Regions from separate parts of the Pantoea sp. B65 genome, predicted to be linked through region 2. Evidence: predicted binding sites of a transcription regulator. Region 2 holds the regulator's gene; each other region holds the start of a gene.
The links. The regulator LexA, encoded in region 2, represses DNA repair genes until DNA is damaged. The targets are predictions, from matches to a motif close to TNCTGTATGTACATACAGNA.
Positions count from the first base shown of each region.

Region 1: a site for LexA is predicted at 2,418-2,437, ahead of sulA (SOS-induced cell division inhibitor SulA). Genes of this name have one in related genera too.
Region 3: a site for LexA is predicted at 4,359-4,378, ahead of JWF83_RS00310 (DinI-like family protein). Genes of this name have one in related genera too.

Region 1 is NZ_JAHXPU010000041.1:154,660-162,546, reverse strand. It holds gene matP (macrodomain Ter protein MatP) at 1-403, shown strand, start outside; gene ompA (porin OmpA) at 472-1,542, opposite strand; gene sulA (SOS-induced cell division inhibitor SulA) at 1,892-2,398, opposite strand; gene JWF83_RS21100 (TfoX/Sxy family DNA transformation protein) at 2,612-3,223, shown strand; gene yccS (YccS family putative transporter) at 3,231-5,369, opposite strand; gene JWF83_RS21090 (YccF domain-containing protein) at 5,387-5,833, opposite strand; gene helD (DNA helicase IV) at 5,973-7,887, shown strand, end outside.
Region 2 is NZ_JAHXPU010000037.1:52,820-60,706, reverse strand. It holds gene zur (zinc uptake transcriptional repressor Zur) at 1-307, shown strand, start outside; gene JWF83_RS16790 (CsbD family protein) at 443-655, opposite strand; gene dinF (MATE family efflux transporter DinF) at 892-2,208, opposite strand; gene lexA (transcriptional repressor LexA) at 2,342-2,950, opposite strand; gene JWF83_RS16775 (diacylglycerol kinase) at 3,056-3,424, opposite strand; gene plsB (glycerol-3-phosphate 1-O-acyltransferase PlsB) at 3,553-5,985, shown strand; gene JWF83_RS16765 (arginase family protein) at 6,072-6,947, opposite strand; gene JWF83_RS16760 (ABC transporter permease) at 6,967-7,659, opposite strand; gene JWF83_RS16755 (ABC transporter permease) at 7,656-7,887, opposite strand, start outside.
Region 3 is NZ_JAHXPU010000007.1:30,419-38,305, forward strand. It holds gene fliF (flagellar basal-body MS-ring/collar protein FliF) at 1-643, opposite strand, end outside; gene fliE (flagellar hook-basal body complex protein FliE) at 885-1,196, shown strand; gene JWF83_RS00290 (chemotaxis protein) at 1,512-2,483, shown strand; gene JWF83_RS00295 (hypothetical protein) at 2,764-3,030, shown strand; gene cspA (RNA chaperone/antiterminator CspA) at 3,346-3,558, shown strand; gene JWF83_RS00305 (YnfU family zinc-binding protein) at 3,761-3,940, opposite strand; gene JWF83_RS00310 (DinI-like family protein) at 4,061-4,303, opposite strand; gene JWF83_RS00315 (hypothetical protein) at 4,545-4,838, shown strand; gene iraP (anti-adapter protein IraP) at 4,883-5,167, shown strand; gene JWF83_RS00325 (CsbD family protein) at 5,279-5,527, opposite strand; gene JWF83_RS00330 (DUF6388 family protein) at 5,856-6,179, opposite strand; gene yedD (lipoprotein YedD) at 6,339-6,800, shown strand; gene amyA (alpha-amylase) at 6,844-7,887, opposite strand, start outside.

The DNA.
Region 1 (7,887 bases), on a different contig from region 2:
GAAGAAGCACCGGGAGGGGGAGTTGATCACGCGCTATATCGAAATCAGCGCGGCGCAGGAAGCGGTGGACGCGTTACTGGCTATGGAGAACCGCCCGGTGGAAGTACTGAAGTGGATTGATGAACATATCAATCCGGCGCTGGAAAATCGTATGAAGCAGACGATCCGCGCCCGCCGTAAACGCCACTTTAATGCCGAGCATCAACACACCCGCAAGAAATCGATCGATCTGGAGTATCTGGTCTGGCAGCGCCTTGCTGGCCTCGCGCAGCGTCGTCATTGCACGCTGTCAGAAACTATTGTGCAGCTAATAGAAGATGCCGAGCGTAAAGAGAAGTACGCCAGCCAGATGTCTTCACTAAAGCAGGGACTGCAGGATATTCTGGGCAAACCCGAAGAGTAACTGCGCCATCTGCACTCTTTCAGGCAATAAAAAACCCCGCCATGGCGGGGTTTTTTTACGCGGTAAACTTAAGCCTGTGGCTGAGTTACAACGTCTTTGATACCTTTAACTTCAATTTCTACGCGACGATCTGGCGCCAGGCAGTCGATCTGGGCATTACGGCCTTTCACGCTGTCACAGGTGCTGCCAGTAACAGGGTTAGATTTACCCTGGCCACGTGCAGAGATTTTGTTCGCAGGGATACCTTTAGAAATCAGGTAATCCACTACAGACTGAGCGCGCTGCTCAGACAGTTTCTGGTTGTACTGCTCAGAACCGATACGGTCGGTATAACCCAGAACCACAACAGAGCCATCTTTAGGATCCATTGCGCTCAGCTGAGTGTACAGCTGGTTCAGAGCCTGCTGGCCTTCTGGTTTCAGCGTTGCTTTGTTGAAGTTGAACAGAACGTCAGACTTCAGAGTAAAACGTTTGGTTTCAACAACTGGAGCCGGTGCCGGGGCTGGAGCCGGAGCTGGTGCAGCCGCAACTTCGTCCTGACCGAAACGGTAAGACACACCCACGCTCAGCATGGCGTTGTCTGGACGCGCGCCAACAGTACTTGCGTCACCGATGTTGTTAACCCACTGATAGTCCAGGCGAGTTGCCCAGTTTTGAGTGAGTGCATATTCAACACCAACAGCAGCCAGCGGAGAAACGCCAGTGTCGTGATCGCTAATGCGAACACCATTGTTGTTCTGAGTTGAATCAGCACGCCATGCCATACCACCCAGACGGGTGTATACATCCAGGTCGTCCGCTACAGGATAGCTTAATTTAGCTGTCAGCTGAACGCCCTGAGCTTTGAAAGCGCCATTAACATTGTTGCCTTTATTAGGCATACGACCAAGCCAGTCATAACCCATCTCGAAACCGAGGTAAGGGTTAGCCTGATAGCCCCCGAATGCGCCAGCGCCAAGCTGACTTTCGTGGGTTGGGCCGTCGTTATCTGCATAACCGTTACCGTAGTAACCTTTGTCATGGTACTGAGACCAGCCCAGTTTAGCACCGGTATACCAGGTGTCATCTTTCGGAGCGGCCTGCGCTACGGTAGCGAAGCCAGCCAGTGCCACTGCAATTGCGATAGCTGTCTTTTTCATTTTTGCGCCTCGTTATCATCCAAATAGGCAATGAGCTTTAAATTAAGCCCTTGGTTAAATCCTTCGCCGGGTTATCAAGCTCGATTATTACTCTACCGAAAAACGGAGGTTATTGAGCACCCTGGCGAGATAAAGTCTACAACGTAACAGCAAACTTACAAGTAGGATGTGATGTGGCCCCGCAAAAAAACAGCGTTTCCTACACATTTTTTAACATTTAAAGGGGGATTCTGTGCGATAAAATATCGTGGGTGACGCGGCTAAACCATTGTCCAGCCGCGCCAGAGTAGAATCAGTGTCTTATCGGACTCAGGGTTAGTGAGAATCCTGAGAAAAATCTCATTTTTACTTAATGATACAAAGTAGAGTGAATTTTTAACCCAGTTTCTGGTCTGGCGGAAGAGGAAACGCGATATTGCGGTCGCATAATCAATCCCAACGCCTGGCCCATTGCTGCAGCTTCGTCCAGGCGACGACGGTCTTCACAATCAATTTCTTCTGGCAACCACCCTAAAACCACACTGTAATTTCCCGTCTGCAATGCTTTGATCATCGCATTAACGGTACTGATCTCTGTCGCCTGGGGGATTTGCATTACCTTATCCAACGGCAAGCCTGATTGCTGCAGCCAGCGACGGCTCAATTTTTGCGGCGGAGTTAACCAGAGTTGCCAGCGAGACTGCGTTCCCAACTGCTGAAGCAGGGGCAACAAGAGCATTTGTGTCATGCCCGGTTGATCTTCACTGTAGATCAGCTCACTAATCCAGCCGCCGGAGGCGGTGGTTGCCAAAGTGGCGTGCCGGGAAGGATGAATCACAGCATTAGCAGATTGAGTTTTCAGTAAATGAGTACGCATGTTTGTTCGCTCGCAGTGTTACTGTATGGATATACAGTAACTGCGTTGTGGATAAAGATCAACCTCAATTTCTGAAAACATCTCGCAGATTAAAATGAAAAACGGGTGTAATAGCATTTATTGATTGAACCTGTAACCTGAATTGAATATTTTCTAATATCATGTAAAAACACGTTTTTTTGGCCTCTGACAATCATGCTGAAGGAGATTTGCATGAATAATTCTAAACAAAGGATCGCGCAGTCAAAGCTCTGTCTGGCACCCTTGGGGAAAATTGATGCGCGCACACAGTTTGGCGGTTATAGCCTCGCCGTAGAGAAAATTGTCTTTGCGGTGGTGGCGGAAGGGGAGTTGTATCTGCGCGCCTGCGAACAGATTCAGCCCTATGTCGGCGCAGGGCGCATGCCGCGTCTGATCTTCCATAAGCGCGGCATGCCAGTGTCACTTAATTACTTTCGTGTCGATGAGGCTCTTTGGGCGCAGCCAGAAACGTTGCTGGCGTTATCACGTTCCGCCCTGCAATGCGCGCAGCAACAATCGCAGGAAAAAATGGAAAACCTGCGGGTAAAGGATCTGCCGAATATGGGGGTGCGGCTGGAAATGATGTTGCGTCAGGTTGGCATCTGTTCTGTACAGTCATTACGCGCCGAAGGCGCGAAGCGCAGCTGGCTAAAATTGAAAGCGCAGCATAAAAACCTCGGCATCAATACGCTGTTTGCCCTCGAAGGCGCGATCACCGGACGGCATCAGGCGGCGTTGCCCGATGCCGTGCAGCAGGAGTTGCGCGACTGGTTCAATCACGCCGTGAAGTCGTGTTACGAATAAAAACGACTCAGGGCGCATGGGAAATTTGCTTTTTCAGCGCGGCGAGCTCAGGCAAAAGAGCCACCAGTAGTCCCACTTGTTGTAAAACCAGTGGCTCTTTGGTTTCAGCTGCCGGCTCAATGGTTGCCATGCGCGCGGTAAGCTTATCCAGCATCTGTTTAGCCTGCTGCTCGCTGACGCTCTCCACCTGCAACACGTCATCGGCATAGCACACCGCGTCATCCAGCAATTGCAGCATTTCCGGGCTGGTAAGTTGTTCGCGGTGGGCACCCAGCGCAGAAATATAGCTCAGAAAGGAGTGGTTGAGGTAAAGCAGACGAAATGCTGATTCAAGTAACGCCGGGTTACGGTGCGACTCGGTCGCCATATTGGAGACCACCGATGCCAGTTCTGCGTCACTGTTATGCGCATCACGCCGCGCAATACGATAATCAAGACGGTTATCTTTACCCTGATGATACTGCACCAGAATAGCATCGAGATAACGGCAGTCGGCATTCAGCGTACGCTCTGTCACCGCCGGTAAACGACGGAATTTCCAGTCCGGCCAGATATAACTCACCGCAAGCCAGGCGATGCCACAGCCCAACAGTGTGTCGATAATCCGTGGCACCGCCACTTCAAATCCCTCGCCAAGCAAATTAAAGCAGAGCAGCACCAGTAAGGTGATAAACAGTGTGGCATGGGCATAGCGCACATTACGAAAAGCGAAGAACAGCACCCCGGTGAGAACGATCAGAATCAGCTGCCCGTCGGTGGAAGGAACCAGCCACAACACCGGTAATCCGACGGCGATCCCCGCCAGGGTGCCTAAGATACGCAGGGCCAGACGCCGGCGCGTAGCATTATAGTTCGGCTGGCAGACAAACAAACTGGTTAACAGGATCCAGTAACCATGCTGCAGACCGGTTAGCTGAATAAAAGCATAACCGACACACAGCACCAGCGACATCCTGACGGCATGGCGGAACAGGGCAGACTCCGGGGTAAGGTGACGGCTGATACGTAAGCGGATATCGCTCCAGCCGGTCAGACCTTCACTGGATAAGCTATTATCGTGATTAGCATGCGCCTGGGCGATAGCCTGTTCAGATTCAATGGTGGCCAGCTGGGCATCAATGGCTTTCAGATTACTCAGCAAATAGTACATCGCCTTGATCTTGTCCGATTGCGGCTGGGCCTCCTGCAGACGCGTCAGGGCGGCTTGCAGATGGACAAAAGCGCTCTCGAAGCGGGTATTATGCTGATAGGTCTCACGCATCAGAATTGAATTTGCCAGCTGCTGGCATGCTTTGGCCTGCATATTCAGCAGACGCTGAAAGCGAAACAGGATCTCGCTGTAGCAATATTCTTTACGTAACTGATGATACTGCACGTGCGACGAACTGGCGCGCTCATGAATATCCTGCGCGACAAAGTAGTAGTGTAAAGTGCGACGGGTACTGCGCTGGCCGCGATCGCCGCGTAAACGTGTCTGAATCGAGCTTTTGGTCTGGTTCAGTACCGCGACCAGCTGGCTATTTGCCATTGCCACATCGATTAACGGGCTGTCATCATTCTCACCGATATCGGGATCAAACAGATTCGCTTTGGCTTCGAGATAGTTTGCCAGCTGGTCGAAACTGCGCGCCAGGTTCTCCTGCAGCGGCCGGACAGGAAACAGCAGGTGGCCACTGAGGGTTAGCAGGTTGTACCAAATCGCCCCGGCCAGTAACAACAGCGGTTGCAGATACCATTGCGGAAACAGACCAATCCCCAGCATGGTGTAAATGGCGATCAGCAGCGCACCAAAAGCGATGGTGGCATAGCGTTGACCTAACGCCCCCAGCAGAATAAAGCCGCAGGTTGAGAGTGCCAGCCCGCCAATAAACAGCCACGGATAAGGAAACAGCAGCTCGATTGACACCGAGGCGATACAGAAGCATACCAGGGTGATCAGCAGATTACGCAGGCGACCACTAAGACGGTCATCAAGATCGGTCAGCGCCGCCGCCACTACGCCAAGCGTTAGCGGAATGGTCCAGATAATCTGATGCAGCCACCACGGGAGTGCCGCTGCGCCGGAGAGCGCCAGCAGAATGCGCAGGTTATACAGCCAGGCGCTGTTAAAGGCATAGCGACGCAGGCCAGGCTTAATGGCAAACATAGTCAGTTGTCCGCAGGTTAGTTAAAGCGGCTACGCGCATTGGCTTCGCGCGCGGCTTTTGCCACTTCAACCGATACCACACGGCGTCCTACCGGCCACAGTGCGATGGCGGCAATTTTAAAATTAGCGATGCCCACCGGGATGCCAATGATAGTGATGCACTGCGCAATACCGACCATAATATGGGAAATACACAGCCACCAGCCGAAAAAGATAAACCACAGGATATTGAGCAGGGTGCCGCCGGAGTTTAGCAGTACACTTTTATTCGCGGGGTTCAGTTCGTCCACATGCACCGCCTCATTGCCGTATGGCAGCAGCGACAGTTTGGTAATTTCCCAGCAGGAGCGGGTCAATGGCAGGGTAAAAATCAATATGATGCTAACCAGCGTCGCCAGCAACCAGGCCAGCGTGGTAAAGAAACCACCAAGAACAAAATTAAGAATATTGAGGACGGTACGCATAAAAGCTGTTCCCTTAATCAGTGCGCTGCATCAGCAATCAGACAATTCGTTGATTGTAACGTGTTTTAACGGTGGAGCGGTAAACTCCTGCCAGTTAAACTGATCAACGAACAATAAAACCGCGACATGGTCAATGTGCATGGAACTTAAATCAACGTCGCTGGGCAAACACCTGGCGCAACATCCTTACAACCGGGTGCGGCTGCTGACAGCAGGCGTGGAAGTCAGCGGTGAAAAACATGAGTATCTTATCCCTTTCAATCAGTTGCTGGCTATTCACTGCAAGCGCGGCATGGTATGGGGTGAGCTGGAGTTTAGTCTGCCAGATGACAAAGTGGTGCGTCTGCACGGCACCGAATGGCAGGAAACTCAGCGTTTCTGGCACTATCTGAACAAAGCCTGGCAGAGCTGGAGCGCCGAAATGAGCGAGGTTAGCGCTCAGGTATTGCAGGAGGTGGTCGATACACTGCAACGCTTTGAACAGCAGGACCGCTGGCTGAAGCGCAGTGAGCTAAATGAGCTGGCGGCTACCATCAATAAAGCTTTTGCGGCGTTGCCATTGCCGGTTGACCGTCTGAATGAGTTCGATAACTGCCGTGAGCGTTATCAGTTCTGCCTGCAGTGGTTACAGAGTGGCGAGAAACAGCTGATGCAGCGCAACGCTGAATGGGCCAGCCGGATGCTGACACAATATGCTGATTTCTTTAACAGCGTGGAGAGTTCGCCGCTGAATTCTTCGCAGGCGCGTGCGGTGGTTAACGGTGAAGATGCATTGCTGGTGTTGGCTGGCGCGGGGAGCGGAAAAACCTCGGTACTGGTGGCGCGTGCTGGCTGGTTACTGATGCGTAAACAGGCGACGCCACAGCAGATATTACTGTTGGCCTTTGGACGCCAGGCGGCAGAGGAGATGAACCACCGCATCAAAACGCGGTTGCAGAGTGACGGTATTCAGGCGCGCACCTTCCATTCGCTGGCCCTGCATATTATTCAGCAAGGCAGTAATAAATCACCGGCCATCAGTAAGCTGGAAACCGACAGTCGTCACCGTGAAAAGTTACTGATCGCCACCTGGCGACAGCAGTGCAGTGAGAAAAAAGCGCATGCCAATGGCTGGCGGCAGTGGCTGAATGATGAGCTGGAGTGGGAGCTGGAAGAGGGTGACTTCTGGAAAAACGACCGGCTGGCAAAACGGCTTGCCAGTCGTCTTGAACGCTGGCTGGGGTTAATGCGGATGCACGGTGGGGCCCAGGCGGCGATGATCGAGTCGGCGCCTGAAGAGGTGCGTGAGCTGTTCAGTAAGCGCGTGAAGCTGATGGCTCCGCTACTGAAAGCATGGAAAAGCGCGCTGAAAGAGGAAGGGGCAGTGGATTTTTCCGGCCTCATCCATCAGGCGGTCAATATCCTCGACAAAGGGCGTTTTATTAGCCCGTGGAAACATATTCTGGTCGATGAATTTCAGGATATTTCACCACAGCGCGCGATGTTGCTGACGGCGTTACGCCGGCAGAATAAGCAAACCACGCTGTTTGCGGTGGGAGATGACTGGCAGGCGATTTATCGCTTCAGCGGCGCTGAAATGACACTGACTACTGCCTTCCATCACCACTTTGGTGAAGGCGACAGCTGTGTGCTGGATACCACCTATCGCTTTAATGATCGGATTGGCGAAATCGCCAATCAGTTTGTGCAGCAGAACCCGCATCAGCTGGCAAAACCGCTGAACAGCCTGACGAAGGGGAATAAAAAATCCATTGCATTACTGGCGGAAGAGCAACTGGAGGCGTTGCTGAATAAAATCAGTGGTTATGCCACACCCGAGGAGCGGGTGCTGTTGCTGGCGCGTTATCACCATCTGCGTCCTGAAATGCTCGAAAAAGCCAAAACCCGCTGGCCTAAGCTGAAAATCGACTTTATGACGATTCATGCCAGCAAAGGACAGCAGGCGGAGTTTGTGATTATTCTTGGGCTACAGCAGGGGAAAGATGGTTTTCCGGCTGCGGCCCGCGAGTCGGTGATGGAGCAGGGGTTGTTGCCGCAGCCGGAGGATTTCCCCG
Region 2 (7,887 bases):
GCTGGAGCAGGGCTTTATCCATCGTGTTGAATCCAACAATAGCTACGTGGTGTGTCACCATTTTGAAGAACCGCAACACAGCTCGGCGATGCTGATCTGCGATGGCTGCGGTTCAGTAAATGAAAAACACGCCGCAGGCGTTGAAGATATTCTGCAGGTGCTGGCGCACCAGTCAGGTTTCGCCTTACGCCACAGCGTCATTGAAGCCCATGGATTGTGTGTCAGCTGTCAGGAAGTAGAAGCCTGCACGCATCAGGAAAGCTGCGAGCATGATCATTCGGTGGTAAGTAAGAAACGGGGACGCTAAATGGCGGGCGGTCTGAAGCGGCACTTTCCTTGTGCCCGGCAGGAGCATCGTCCTTAAATGGGCTTGAGATCAGATAATTCAGTCTGCATCACTGTTGCCGGTGCGGGCGGCGCTACTGCCGCCCCTGGCAAATGATTACCAGCGATAGTCGCTGTTGTGGGTTTCCCACTCCTTAACTTCTTTTTCCGCCTGATCCTTAGCGTAACCATAACGTTCCTGGATTTTACCTACCAGTTGATCGCGTTTACCTTCGATCACCGTCATGTCGTCGTCAGTGAGCTTGCCCCATTTTTCCTTCACTTTACCTTTGAACTGTTTCCAGTTACCGCTGGCTTGATCGCTATTCATAATGTGATACCTCCAGGTGATAAAGTTTCAGTGTTTCATCTTATCCATCTGCATGATGTCAGAATAAAACGCTATCCATTTGCTAAACACAGAGTTAATTGTAGTCGTGATTCGCGATAATGAGGTCACAATGCAGCAATTAACACTAATTAGCCCGTAGCAAAACAGAGTAACCACCTGAAAAACATCTATATTTAAGCCATTATTTCTGCAAAACAGTCCGGTAAGCAAATATTTCAACCAGCGAACCAGCTGTTACGCTGCCAGTGCCGCCGCCAGATAAACCACAGCGACAGGCCACGCAGCAGCAGAAACACCATCACCGCCAGCCATAAACCGTGGTTGCCTAACCATGGCAACGTCAATAAGGTGAGCGCATATCCCAGCGCGGCAATCGCCATACCGTTGCGCATTTCGCTGCCGCGGGTGGCGCCAATAAACATACCATCCAGCAGATAGCACCAGACACCAGCCAGCGGCAGAATCACCTGCCAGATAAGGTAGCGATCGGCCATATCACGCAACTCGGGTAATGACGTCAGCATAGCGACTATCGCTTCGCCGCTGCAGGCATAGAGCAGCGAGAAACTCAGCGCCACCAGCCCGGCCTGACGGCAGGACGCATGCCATACGCGCAGCAACTTATCGCTGTCGCGCGCGCCATATGCTTCGCCGGAGCAAGCTTCCACCGCATAGGCAAAACCATCCAGCGCATAGGCGGTAAAGGTGAGGAACATCAGCAGCACCGCGTTGACCGCTACCACCTCACTGCCCAGCCGCGCGCCGAGGATAGTTAATGAGGCAAAGCAGAGCTGCAACATCAGCGAACGCAACATGATGTCGCGGTTCAGCCGCATCAGGCGGCGAAGATCGCCGTACCAGCTATTTTTCAGCAGGCTAAAGGCAATTCCGCGCAGCTTTAGCACCCGCCATACCATCACCAGCCCGATAAGCAGCGTGACATACTCGGCGATTGCCGTCGCCGCTGCCGCGCCGCGCACTCCCCAACCGAGGCCGGTAACGAACCACAGGGCAAGCAGGATATTGACCAGATTGCCCACTACCAGCAGGATCACCGGCGCACGGGCATACTGCACGCCAAGCAGCCATCCGAGGAGCACCAGATTTGCCAGCGTCGCCGGAGCGCTAAGCCAGCGCACCGACATAAACAGTTGCGCCTGACGCAATACTTCGGGGTTACCGCCAACCAGCGAGGTGGCCAGCGTACTCAGCGGCTCTTTCAGCATAATAAACAGCAGACCGGCCAGCAGCGCCATGGATAATGGCTGCATCAGCGCACGCGCCAGCGCCGGTTTATCACCAGCGCCAAAGGCCTGAGCGGTTAAACCGGTGGTACTCATCCGCAGGAATAGCAGCAGCATAAACAGAAAACTGGTGGCGGTGGTGCCTACCGCCACGCCAGCCAAATACGTTGGACTGTCAAGATGGCCAATAACGGCAGTATCCACCAGACCCAGCAGGGGCACGGTGATATTGGAAAGGATCATCGGCAGCGCCAGCCGCCAGAGGTTTTTATCGGTAGCAGTAAACAATCGCCCAGGCTTCCACAACGCGATTAAGCGGCACAGCCACGCTGGCTGGCGCAAAAATGGGGTGAGACCAACAAGTTTACCTTACGCGTGCCTCAGGAAGACATCAGCGCGCGTAAGGAACAAGAGAGGTAACTTACAGCCAGTTGCCGTTGCGGATTACGCCAACCGCCAGACCTTCAATCGTCAGGGATTGCTGACGCAGATCGACCACGATCGGCTGAAAGTCGCTGTTTTCCGGCAACAGTTGCACAACATTGCCCTGTTTTTTCAGGCGCTTAACCGTGACTTCATCATCAATGCGTGCCACCACTATCTGGCCATTACGCACATCCTGAGTTTTATGCACCGCCAGCAAATCACCATCCATAATACCGATGTCTTTCATTGACATGCCGCTGACACGCAGCAAAAAGTCAGCGTTAGGTTTAAACAGATTCGCGTCGACCTGGAAATGGCCTTCAATATGCTGTTCTGCCAGTAATGGCTCGCCGGCAGCAACGCGCCCAATCAGCGGCAGCCCGGTTTCCTCTTCCATCATCAGCCGAATACCGCGCGAAGCGCCGGAGACGATCTCAATCACGCCTTTACGCGCCAGCGCTTTCAGATGCTCTTCCGCGGCATTAGGGGAACGGAAACCTAATTGCGAGGCAATCTCGGCGCGCGTAGGCGGCATACCGGTCTGACTAATATGGTCACGAATCAGATCATATACCTGCTGCTGCCTTGCCGTTAATGCTTTCATTCCGCCCCCTGGTTGTTTATACAGTCGCTGTGAGTATATACAGGTATTGGTGGCTTGGAAACCTAAAGCTGTGTAAAAAACAGCAGTTTGGCGATTTCTGTCGGCCTAAGCCCAATATGACCACAGCAGGGTGATCCAGACCAGCAGCGCCAGCAGAATACTCAGTAATACCGCCGCCGACCCCATATCTTTGGCGCGTCCGGAGAGCGGATGCTGTTCGCTGCCAATCCGGTCCACTACCGCTTCAATCGCGCTGTTCAGCACTTCCACGATAATCACCAGCAGCACCGAACCAATCAGCAACACGCGCGTGACGGCATCAACATGCAGCCAGCAGGCAATGATAATCGCCACCACCGCAGCAACGGATTCCTGACGAAATGCGGCCTCATTCTGCCAGGCTGCACGTAACCCTTTCCATGAGTAGCCTGCCGCTTTTATGATGCGTGTCAGACCAGTTACATTATTTGCCATAATTATGGAACCCTTTGAGATGTTTAACGTCCACTTCTGGGTGGCGCACATATTGCAACACAACAGATCTTAATAGCGCTTTCTGGTATGCTTGCCGCGCTTTGCTAACAAGAGGCTTCATGTTGTCTATGTCAGGTTGGCGTAATTTCTACTACAAGTTATTAAACTTACCACTCTCATTTTTGGTGAAGAGTAAAGCTATCCCGGCCGATCCGGTAGCGGAACTTGGGCTCGACAGATCGCGCCCCATTATGTATGTATTGCCTTATGATTCAAAGGCTGATCTCCTCGCGCTACGTGCGCAATGTCGCAAACGTGACTTGCCCGACCCGCTGGATCCGCTGGAGATCGATGGTACGGTTTTACCACGTCATGTGTTTATCCATGACGGTCCGCGTCTGTTCCCCTATTTCGTCCCGAATCTCGAATCGGTAAAACTGTTCCACGACTATCTGGATCTGCATCGCAGCAACCCGGCGCTGGACGTGCAGATGGTACCGATTTCGGTGATGTTTGGTCGTGCGCCGGGACGTGAAGTTCAGGGCGAGCAAACGCCGCATCTGCGCGTACTTAACGGCGTGCAGAAGTTCTTTGCCGTTATCTGGTTAGGGCGCGACAGCTTTGTTCGCTTCTCACCGACCGTTTCGCTGCGCCGCATGGCCACCGAACACGGCACCGATAAGACCATCGCCCAGAAGCTGGCGCGCGTGGCGCGCATGCATTTCGCCCGTCAGCGTCTGGCGGCGGTCGGCCCGCGCCTGCCGGTACGTCAGGAGCTGTTTGGTCGCCTGCTGCAGTCGAAAGCTATCGCCAAAGCGGTAGAAGATGAGGCGCGTACGCGTAAAATCTCCCATGAGAAAGCGCAGCAAAACGCCATTGAACTGATGGAAGAGATTGCCGCCGATTTCTCCTATGAAGCGATCCGTCTCACCGATCGTATTATGGGCTGGACGTGGAGCAAGCTCTACCAGGGGATTAACGTCAACGGCGGAGAGCGGGTACGTCAGCTGGCGCAGGACGGCCATGAGATTGTTTATGTGCCCTGCCACCGCAGCCATATGGACTATCTGCTGCTCTCCTATGTGCTTTATCATCAGGGGCTGGTGCCGCCGCATATTGCCGCCGGTATTAACCTGAACTTCTGGCCGGCCGGACCGATTTTCCGCCGTCTCGGGGCATTCTTTATTCGCCGCACCTTTAAGGGCAATAAGCTGTATGCCACGGTGTTCCGTGAATACCTCGGCGAGCTGTTTACCCGCGGTTATTCAGTGGAATACTTTGTGGAAGGTGGCCGTTCACGCACCGGACGTCTGCTCGATCCGAAAACCGGCACTCTGTCGATGACCATTCAGGCCATGCTGCGCGGCGGTAACCGCCCAATTACGCTGGTGCCAATCTACATCGGCTATGAGCATGTGATGGAAGTGGGGACTTACGCCAAAGAACTGCGGGGCGCGACCAAAGAGAAAGAAGGCTTTATGCAGATGGTGCGCGGCTTACGCAAGCTGCGCAATCTCGGCCAGGGTTACGTTAACTTTGGCGAACCGCTGCCGTTGATTAACTATCTGAATAAGCATGTACCGGAGTGGCGTGACTCGATTGATCCTATCGAAGCCCAGCGTCCCGGCTGGCTGACGCCTGCGGTGAATGATATCGCCCAGCGCGTGATGGTACGGATTAATAATGCCGGTGCCGCCAATGCCATGAATCTGTGCGTCACGGCGCTGCTGGCCTCGCGCCAGCGCTCGCTGACGCGCGAGCAATTGACGGAACAGCTCGAATGTTATCTCCAGCTGCTGCGCAACGTGCCTTACTCGCCGGATGCGACGGTGCCGGATATCAGCGCTGAAGCGCTGCTGGATAGTGCGCTGGGCATGAATAAGTTTGAAACCGAACAGGACAATATCGGTGACATTATTATTCTGCCGCGTGAGCAGGCGGTGCTGATGACCTACTACCGTAATAATATCCATCATATGCTGGTGTTACCGGCCCTGATTGCGGCCATTGTGCAGCAGCATCGCGAACTGTCGCGGGCGGAGCTGTTACGTCAGGTCAGCGTCATTTACCCCATGCTGAAAAGTGAGCTGTTCCTGCGCTGGAGCAAAGAGGAGCTGCCGCAGGTGCTGGACGATCTGATTGCTGAACTGTCCCGTCAGGGGCTGCTGGCCGGCGATGACAACCGTCTGCGCTTTATCCCGGCACGTTCCCGCACGCTGCAACTGCTGGCTGCCGGGGTACGTGAAACCTTGCAACGTTATGCCATTACCTTCTCGATTCTCAGTGCTAACCCGGCGATTAACCGCGGCTCACTGGAAAAAGAGAGCCGCACCATGGCCCAGCGCCTGTCGGTGTTGCACGGTATTAACGCGCCGGAGTTCTTTGATAAAGCGGTGTTCTCCTCACTGGTCCTGACCTTACGCGACGAAGGCTATATCAGTGATACCGGTGATGCGCTGATTGAGCAGACGCAGAAAGTTTATCAGCTGCTGGCAGATCTCATCACGCAGGAAGTCCGTCTGACGATTGAAAGTGCCGTGGTGGCGGAGCAACCGCTGTAAACGCCAGCTTCGCCCGACACCCAGTGACGAAAACGCCCGGTGAGATTCACCGGGCGTTTTTATTTCCGGGCGCGGCGTCAGGAAAATCAGCTGCCGTAGACCGCAAAGGTAAACGCCAGATAAGCGGCGAGAGTGGAGGTCATATCGCCGACATCTTTCGTCGGGTTCACTTCGGTGATCGCCATCGCGGCACAGTGCGGCGCCAGCATGGCCACCATCTGTAAAGCCTCATCAGAAGTAATACCGCCAGGTTCATGCGCTCCGGCCCCGGGCGCATAAGCAGGATCAACGGAATCGATATCAAACGATAAAAACAGATGATCCGCACCTTTTACCTGCTGCAGAATATATTTTACCGTTTCATCCGGTCCCATTTTTAACACCTGCCGCGCCGATAAATGCACCAGCTGGTTATCGTGTTTAAACTGGCCGGATGCCGGAAAATTGAAGTGTCTTTCACATACCTGAATGCAGTCCTGCGGTGCAATACGTTCCAGCTCAAGTGACCGGCGCATCCCGCTTGACTGGCTGAAGCGCCCCTGTGATTCACTCTCATCCATCAGATCCAGATGGGCATCAAAATGTACGATGCCGATACGACCCGGTAAGGCATCGTGTACCCCTTTGGCAATCGGAAACAGCAGGCTATCATCGCCACCAATCATAATTGGCACGCGACCGCTGTTAATCGACTCGACTACCGTCCGGGTAGTGGCAGCGAAGGTTTTCAGCGTGTCAGAGGGAATAACCGCCACATCGCCGCGGTCGATAAATAATTCATTGCCGACATCCATAATGGTGTCATTTTCAAGGCTGTAAATTTTGCCATCCTGAATACGCATATTAATCCAGCGGGCGCACTCACGTACTTTCGCCGGCGCATGACGTGAGCCTGGCCAGCCGAGGGTGGCCTCACCATCAAAGGGAATACCCCATAATTCGAACTGTCTTTTCTGTTGCATAAAAACCTCTGTGATTTAACTAACCGCGACCAGTGTGTAAATATTTACCCCATCTTTTTTCCGCATAGCGGAAGCCCCCGACCATAACCAGGGTAATAAGCAGATAAATAACGCCAGCCGTTGCATAGGGTTCAAACTGAATGTAGTAATTAAGACTGATATTTCTTGCCACGCCGGTGAGTTCCATCAACGTCACCGTACTGGCCAGCGAGGTGGCATGCAGCATCATGATCATTTCATTACTGTACAGCGCTAAAGATCGCGTCAGCATTGCTGGCAGCAATATGCGTCGGACGCGACAGCTATAAGTCATGCCATAGGCTTTTGCCGCTTCAATTTCACCAGGCGGCAGGCTATTGATACTGCCGGTAAAAATCTCGGTGGTGTAGGCTGAGGTATTCAGCACAAAGGCCAGCAAGACACAAAAAAGCGGGCTGGACAGCCATGGCCAGAAAATCGATGTCTGAATAAAACCGAACTGGCTCAGCCCGTAATAGATCAGGAATAGCTGAATCAATAGCGGCGTACCGCGAAAGACAATGGTATACAGACTGATAACACTGTTAATCACCACCGAACCCTGGTTTCTGAGCAGCGCGAGACTCAGCGACAGAATAAAACCAAGCGCCAGCGCACCGGCCGTTAGCAACAGAGTCAGCAGCGTACCATTCAGGTAGTCCCGGCTATTTTCGGCAATAATCGCCCAGTTCATATTTTCACCACCCTGATACCCGACGCATATTTTTTCGTTAAATATTTCAGTATCACCACTGACAACAGTGATACGACGAAATAAAATGCGCCCGCCAGCAGATAGAAGGTAAAGGGTTGCCCGGTGGCCTCGGCTGCGCTGCGGGCCCTTGACATTAAATCCTCAAGGCCCAGCAATGAAACCAGCGCCGTTGCTTTGATCAGCACCAGCCAGTTATTGGTAAACCCC
Region 3 (7,887 bases), on a different contig from region 2:
CGACGGTAACATTGCCTGGCGGTAAGCCCGCGACGCTGCTGGAAACCATATGCACTACCGCGCTGATTTGGCCTTCATCAAGTGCGCGGCCCGGTTGCAGGTTGAGCGTAACGGAAGCGGATGGCGATTTTTGTTCGCGTACAAATAAGGTCGGCTTTGGCATCGCCAGATGGATTCGTGCGCTTTTTACCGGACCAAAGGTTTCAATGGTTCGCGCCAGCTCGCCTTCCAGAGCGCGCTGATAATTAACCTGTTCACTGAACTGGCTAATGCCGAACTTCTCTTTGTCCAGTAATTCAAAGCCAACCGCTCCGCCTTTCGGTAATCCTTGTTGCGCCAGGCGTAACCGCAGCTCGTGAACTTTTTCCGCTGGCACCATTAATGCGCCGCCGTTCTCTTCAAAACGGTAGGGAACGTTCATCTGGGTTAACTGTGTAACAATTGCGCCGCCATCTTCGTCGGTGAGGTTATTGTAAAGCACACGATAGTCGGGCGCTTTGGCCCACAGGACCATGGCGATAACAACCGCAATAACAAACGCGGAGGCAATGATTATAGGAACGCGAGGGTTTGCACGCAGGCGAACCAAAAGGTCACTGAAGCCTTTCTTTTCTGCTGAATCCTGAGTGACAGTAGCATTCATGACCATTTCCTGCCTGACAGTTGACCTGACGGTTTCACGTTGTGTGGTAGCAAAGCTGACTCCCTGATGCGGCTTGCAGTAAAAAGTTCCACCCCAATGGACTGACATTATTTTCTTAATCGCAAAATTTGATTGCCAGATAAGCTGTGTTTTTTGCTGCTATTTACAGGCTTTGTCTTATTGACGCTGTGATAAGTTTGCAGCATTAAAAATCATCTTCATCACGATCAGAGGTAAACAGATGGCAATTCAGGGCATCGAAAGTGTGGTGCAGCAGTTGCAGACGGCGATGTTACAGGCCAGCAATCAAAGCACTGACAGCACCGCGCATGCAGATTTCGCCGGTCAGTTGAAAGCAGCATTGGGTAAGATCAGTGAAACGCAGAACGCCGCGCGCAATCAGGCGCAGGATTTTGAAATGGGTAAGCCCGGTGTGGCGCTGAACGATGTGATGGTCGATCTTCAGAAATCATCGATATCAATGCAGATGGGGATTCAGGTGCGTAATAAGCTGATTACCGCTTATCAGGATATTATGAATATGCAGGTGTAACCGGCGTGGTTATCGGCGCTGCATTTGCATCCCTTAACCCGACTATTGTCCTGCAAGCCTATAAGGCTCATGCCGACGAGGCTTTTTTTATCGCCGGTGTTGGCGTTAACCGTGTTTAGCGCACACTTTTAAAAATCGCATCGAATGTCCGGCAGTTAGCTCTGTACTTTTTTATTTCACTGCCGATAACCCTCATCAGTGATTAACACAGCACCCATGCTGGTGAGAAGTGAGGAAGCGAAGGTTTCATTGCTTTAGCTCATCATCGATATCACATGTAAGTTTACATTAATTAATAATAACTTAGAGGTAAAAATGGATAACTTTCAGAAAGAAATCGATGAAAGGGCAAATCTAACATTATCAAATAAGTTCGAACTTTTATTATTCCGACTGGGAAAAGCCAGCCAGGATGAAAAATCTGAGCTGTTTGGCCTGAATGTATTTAAGCTGCGTGAAATTGTGCCGATGCTTCCTATTACCCGTGCTGCAGGTATGCGTTCGCCGTTGCTGGGTATGGCAAATATTCGTGGGCAGTTGATCCCGGTTATTGATATGCCTGCGGTAGTCGGTTGCGTACCGACTACCGGTCTTAATCTGCTGCTGGTCACGGAGTATGCCCGTAACACTCAGGCGTTTGCCGTGGAGTCAGTGGATAATATCGTGCGTCTTAACTGGAACCAGGTCCATCCCGCCGATGCCAGTGTCAGCAGCCGTAATGTGACCAGCATCGCGTTGCTGGATGATGAAGAGCAGGGTAACGGCAATAATATGGCGCTGGTGCTGGATGTTGAGCAGATCCTGCAGGACATTATTCCGTCAATTCGCGACGTTCCGCCGGAGCAAATCAAAGAAAAAGTTTTCCGTTTCACCCCTGGCGCGGTGGCGATTGTTGCCGAAGATTCCAAAGTTGCCCGCAACATGCTGGAGCAGGGGCTGAAGATTATGGGCATTCCGTGTGAAATGTATAATACCGGACTTGATGCCTGGGAAAGAATCAAGGTAATAGCCAAGCAGGCGCTGTCTGAAGGGCGGCCGATTAGCGATAAAATTTCGCTGGTGTTAACCGATCTGGAAATGCCGGAAATGGATGGTTTTACGCTGACGCGCAATATTAAAAGTGATTCCATCCTGAGGAATCTGCCGGTGGTGATCCACTCCTCACTGTCGGGCAGCGCCAACGAAGATCATGTGCGCAAAGTAGGCGCTAATGGTTATGTGGCAAAATTTGAAATTAATGAGCTGTCTGCCGTGCTGCATCGCGTACTGGATGAAGCGCCGCTCTGACAAATCGGCGGTTGGTATAACTTTCGTTGAGAATGGCTCTGGCATGCTGTGGCTGTCCTTTCGCAGAGCTAACGCCACCGCAGTGTGAGTGCCGGAGATAAGCGCCGGGGAGAGGTCACAAATTTTACCAGGCTGCCAGCTTTGCTGGCGGCCTTTTTTTGTTCTGCTTCACCCTGCTGCGGCATCTTCCGATTATTCTTAAGGTTAACTGGCGATTTTTCACTACATTTAACTGGGTAGTTCGCCTTATTTACTTTAAATAACCAGAAAGGGAACCAGCATGAGTGATAATGAAACGCTGAAAACGCAGACCGACTATTTACGTGATGTGACTTCGCAGCTGAAAGAGATGCGTCACTATGCCCAGTCCAATACGGAAACCCTGTCAGCACAGTGGCTGGCATTTGATGCGGGTGAATATAAAAACGACACCTTTGCCGCCGCGATCAATGATTTGCTTACCCGCCAGGGGGCGGTACTCGAAACACTGGAAAAAACCGTGCAGGATCTCGAGATTGAAGCCAATCGTATCGAGAATGAAGCCTGATTATCTGCCGGGACTCGCATTGTGCGAGTCTTTTTCATGGCGGTTACCGGCCGGATATTGTTGCCGTCAGGTTACGCCTGTTAAAAATAAATTGATGATAGTGCTTGCTTAAAAAGTCGTTACGTGTGTAAATAGCGCATCGGTTTGTGGTACAGACCTATTTATGCCAAGCGGTTTTATTAAAGCAGTTCTCAGTTCGAGCGTTATCTTAGATATCTCTTTTCCTGAATCTTCTTATTACCTTGCTCATAAGTATTATCTGCAAAGCAATCCTGTCCGCCTGTTTACGGGCTTCGAAATTCAGAGGAAAGAATTATGTCTAACAAAATGACTGGTTTAGTAAAATGGTTTAACGCTGAGAAAGGTTTCGGCTTTATTTCTCCTACCGATGGCAGCAAAGATGTATTCGTACATTTCTCTGCAATCCAGGGTGATAACTTCAAGACCCTCGACGAAGGTCAGAGCGTAGAGTTCTCTGTTGAGAACGGCGCTAAAGGTCCTTCAGCGACCAACGTTGTTGCACGCTAAGCAATAACGCCGCAGGCTCTGTTACGATAGCGATGATGGCCCCGGCCTGAGCAGTTAGAGAGCCTGAAAAAAAAGCCCGCCTTGTGCGGGTTTTTTTACGTCTGTATTTTCTGCTGACAACCTACACCTCGCGCCTGCATTACAACGGTTCGCACTATTACGACCGGTTGCAATGCAGTTTGGCCTGGCGCAATATTATTTTTTAGGGTGTTTTTTCGCTGTTGCGTTGGACGGCAGTAAAATAGTGGCCGCATTGAGGACAAATTAGCGTGTGATCTTTGCTGATTTTCGCTGAAAGCTGTTTATGAGTATGCGCACAGGCGGGGCATTTTATTTGCCGGGTGCCGGAACGAAAAAAGCGTAAACTGTCGAGACTGATCATTTTCTTTATCTCACTCGTTACAGGTAGCTCAGTCTACGCCCTGTGGCTGGCAATAGCTTGTTTTATATCCGCTGGTTAGCCTGGCAGCGCCCGGATAATTAGCCCCCGGCGCCTGCCGGATTATAAGTCTGCAACCAGCCACATATCCGCTTCTTCAAACATCTCTTCGATAATGCGCGCCATGATCGCTTTGTCACCTTTACTGGCATCGGTTTCAATCGCATTACGTTGCATTGGTTTAACTTTTACCACTGCATCCGGGAACGCACGGTGAATGCGCTTCTCCAGCTCTTCGCGGATCATCTCATTGGCATTGTTTAGCCCTGCCACATTGCGCTTATCGTAAATCAACTCGACGAACATTGCTGTCAACCTCTCTGGTAAGTAATCCTGCCGTGATCTTTTTGCTCGCCAATAATACTGGATAATAATACAGTATCAATGGTGGCTGCGCTTTAACTGCTGTTTTATCCGGCGATTGTCGCAATAATTATCGTTTCTTGCGGTAACAAGCGTTCCGAAACGCGGGCGACAGTGGTAGTTTCATCGCTGGCAATCGTTAAGAATGACGTGTCTGCGGGCAGCGTACAGATCGGGAGTGGATATGGCTAAGCATCCAACAGGAAAACATTTAAAAGCGGAAGTGCTGCATGAAGGCAGGCAGCTGCTGATTTATGTGGTGAAGGGGTCACGTATAGAAGATATGCCGCTGGACGATAACGACGATTATCCTGGTGAAATGTTTATGGCGTTGCCCGGGCTGAGTAAAGAGTTTGATACTGAACTCGCAGAGATGCTCGGCGAGGCGCAATCTGGCGATGTACTGGTACTGGTTTGCCCCGGCGATCAGACCTTCAGCTATGGCTATTCACGTATCAAGGCGATGAGCGTTATCTGACTGTCTGGTCAGGTCTTTGGCAAAAAAATCACAGGGGAATACCAATGAAGCAACTGGTTATCGACATTTTAATGAAGCTGGCGAAGATGGATGTAGATACCAAAGAGCTGACGGCTCAGGTTGAAGCGCAATCTTTGCTGATTGCCGCGCTGCTCCTGACCGCAGGGAAAGAGGGTTCAAATAATATTTCGCAGAATATTCAGAATGCCATTCTTACGGCAACCGAGTCTCCTGCTGAGTTTCTACAAACTGATGTTGATCTGCTGCTGACGCATGTGAATCGCCTGCTGGCGGTGACACGTTATGTTGATGAGAAATCAGAGGCATAAAGCCGCAGCCGGGTCGGATATCTGAAACGCCGGACGGGAGCCGTTGATGGCTCCCGTTCAGTGCGGCATTCATAGCCGGGTGTCAACGGCTACACCGATCTCTGGCGTGGCTTATTTGCGGCCAATAACTTTCCCAAGGACAAAACCCACGCCGACAGCAATCGCCAGTGAGGCGAGCGGAGAGCTTTGCGTTTGCTGTTTTACAGAATCGACAAGATCATCCACCGCATAACTGCCGCGCGCCAACTGCTTACGCACTTTTCCTTTCACTTCATATTCAGGTGAACGCGAGGCTTTGCCAAATTGTTCCTGACCGGCACCGATGGCTTCATCAACTTTGTCTTTTGCCTGTTCAAACATAATTTCTCCTTAATCTGTTACGTCCTCACTACGAGGCATTATTAAGGGTAGACCATTAGCTGCCGGGCGAATCACCGCGGTTGTTTACAAATGTTGCCGGGGAGAGAAAAGGGAGAAAATAAACCTCTGGAGGTGGAAATCCTGTGCCACTTCCAGAGGCCGTGCAAGCGCACGATTGGTTACAAGGGTAATACGCGATTATTGGTCGCGTATTAAAGTTATACAAAAAATAGTTAATTGTACAATTTTAATCGTCGAAATGGCGTATATTTGTTAAATAATCATTATAAATTAGCATAATGAGCAGTTTCCCTGCCCATTTCACAGCTCAGAGATCATTTTTAATACAGAACTCTTCCCATGTCATCCCCAATGCCCGGGCGTGCGAACGTAGATATTTCTCTATCGCCTGCGCCGCTACCTGTTTATTTGGCTCGGCCAGCTGGATGGAGAACAGTATCGCATCCTGTTTTTTCGCCCGCAGAAAAGCGGCATAGATGCGGTCAGCCTGAATTTCGCGCAGTTTCTCCAGTGATACCCCCATGGCCCGGGCATCCTGCTCGCTGATTTTATCCATGGCGGCATGGAAATCGGGATGCGCCTGTAAGAACATGGCGCGGGCGAGGGTGTAATACTCTTCAGGGGTTTTCATGCGGGGTTATCCTTTTGATTCAATCCGGGTAGTTTACACTTCATAAAGCGCAGATGCTTCCCCGGCGGCAGACGGAGGGAAATCTGGCGAATGTTTCTTGCAGAAATTACCGGAATGATTATACCGTACCGGCGTACGCATTGAGCTTAGGGAATTAAAATGAAGAAGTGGATTGCACTTTGTGCGTTAGCACTGAGCGGTTGTACGCAGATTACCAGTTATGATCAGGCGGTTAAGACGCCAGCACCTGCTGACCTGCAGGGTTACTGGCAAACTCTTACTCCCCAGGCGGGGTTAATCAGCGACCAGGCGGTGGCCAGCCTGATTATCACCCCACAGGGGGATACGCTGGATTGTCGCCAGTGGCAGCGGGTGATTGCCAAACCGGGCAAACTGACGGTACGCGGTGGCGAGTATGTTAACGTCAACAGACAGTTACGTGTAATGCCGCTGAAGAGGGAAGGCCAGGTATTACACTACGACAAGCTGGAATTGCAAAAAATGGAGCATCCGACCGCAGAGTGCCAACAGGCGCTGGACGCGCTGCCGGCTCAGCCAAACGCCACGTCATTGCAAAATATCGAACCGTCACTGATGAAGGTGCAAAAAATCGCGCAGTAAGCGCTGGCGATGAAGCCCGGAGAGTCTCTCTCCGGGGTGATTATCAGGCTGGCTGCGCCACCCAGACGCTCAGGCTGCCGCCATTGCAGTAAAACTGCCCGTTGCCTTGTTTATCGCAGGTAATAATCTGCTGACGATGACCCAGATAGTCATACCATTGTGAATGCGCATGATCTTCTCCCAGCGCCACGGTTTTCTCACCCTCATCACCGTTAGACATCACAACCACACAGCCGGCGAACTCCCCGGTTCCGCTGCGACTGAAGGCGATACAGTTGGGATGATCGAAATAATCGGTCTGCACCCCATGGGCATACAGCTGGCGGGCGCGGATTAACGCTTCCAGCTCGGGGATGACCGGCATCTCAATCTGGTGCGGTTCGCCATCACCGCCTTCATCCTGATAGCTGGCGCCAAACAGATCGGGATAAAATACCGTCGGCACGCCCTGTTCGCGTAGCAAAATCAGCGCGTAGGCGAGGGGTTTAAACCAGGGGGCAACCGGGGCTTCCAGCGCCTGTAGCGGTTGGGTGTCGTGGTTAGCGACAATAGTGACGGCGTGAAAGGCATCGGCAGCCACCAGCGTGTCGTTAAAGACCTGGCTCAGATCGTAATCGGCGCCCTGTTTCGAGGCGTTATGAAAATTCATCTGCAGCGGCGCATCGAATAACATGGTTTTTCCCTCTACCTGATGGATGTACTGCTGTAGTTTATCCACCTCGTGGGACCAGTATTCCGCCACAATAAACATCGGCTGGTCGGCCACTTCCTGAATATGCTCAATCCACTCTTTATAAAACCATGCGGGAATATGTTTTACCGCATCAAGCCGGAAGCCGGTACAGTGTACTTCCGCCATCACCCAGCGTGCCCAGTATTTCAGTTCCTCGGTGACCGCATGGTTACGAAAATCGATGTTGGCGCCCATCAGATAGTCAAAATTACCCAGTTCGTCGTCCACCTGTTGATTCCAGCCGTCGCCGGTGTAGTCATTAACGATTTTAAACACACCGTTTTCATCCGGATTCTCGATATGATCGACACCGCTAAAGCATTTGTAATCCCAGATGAATTGCGAGTATTTGCC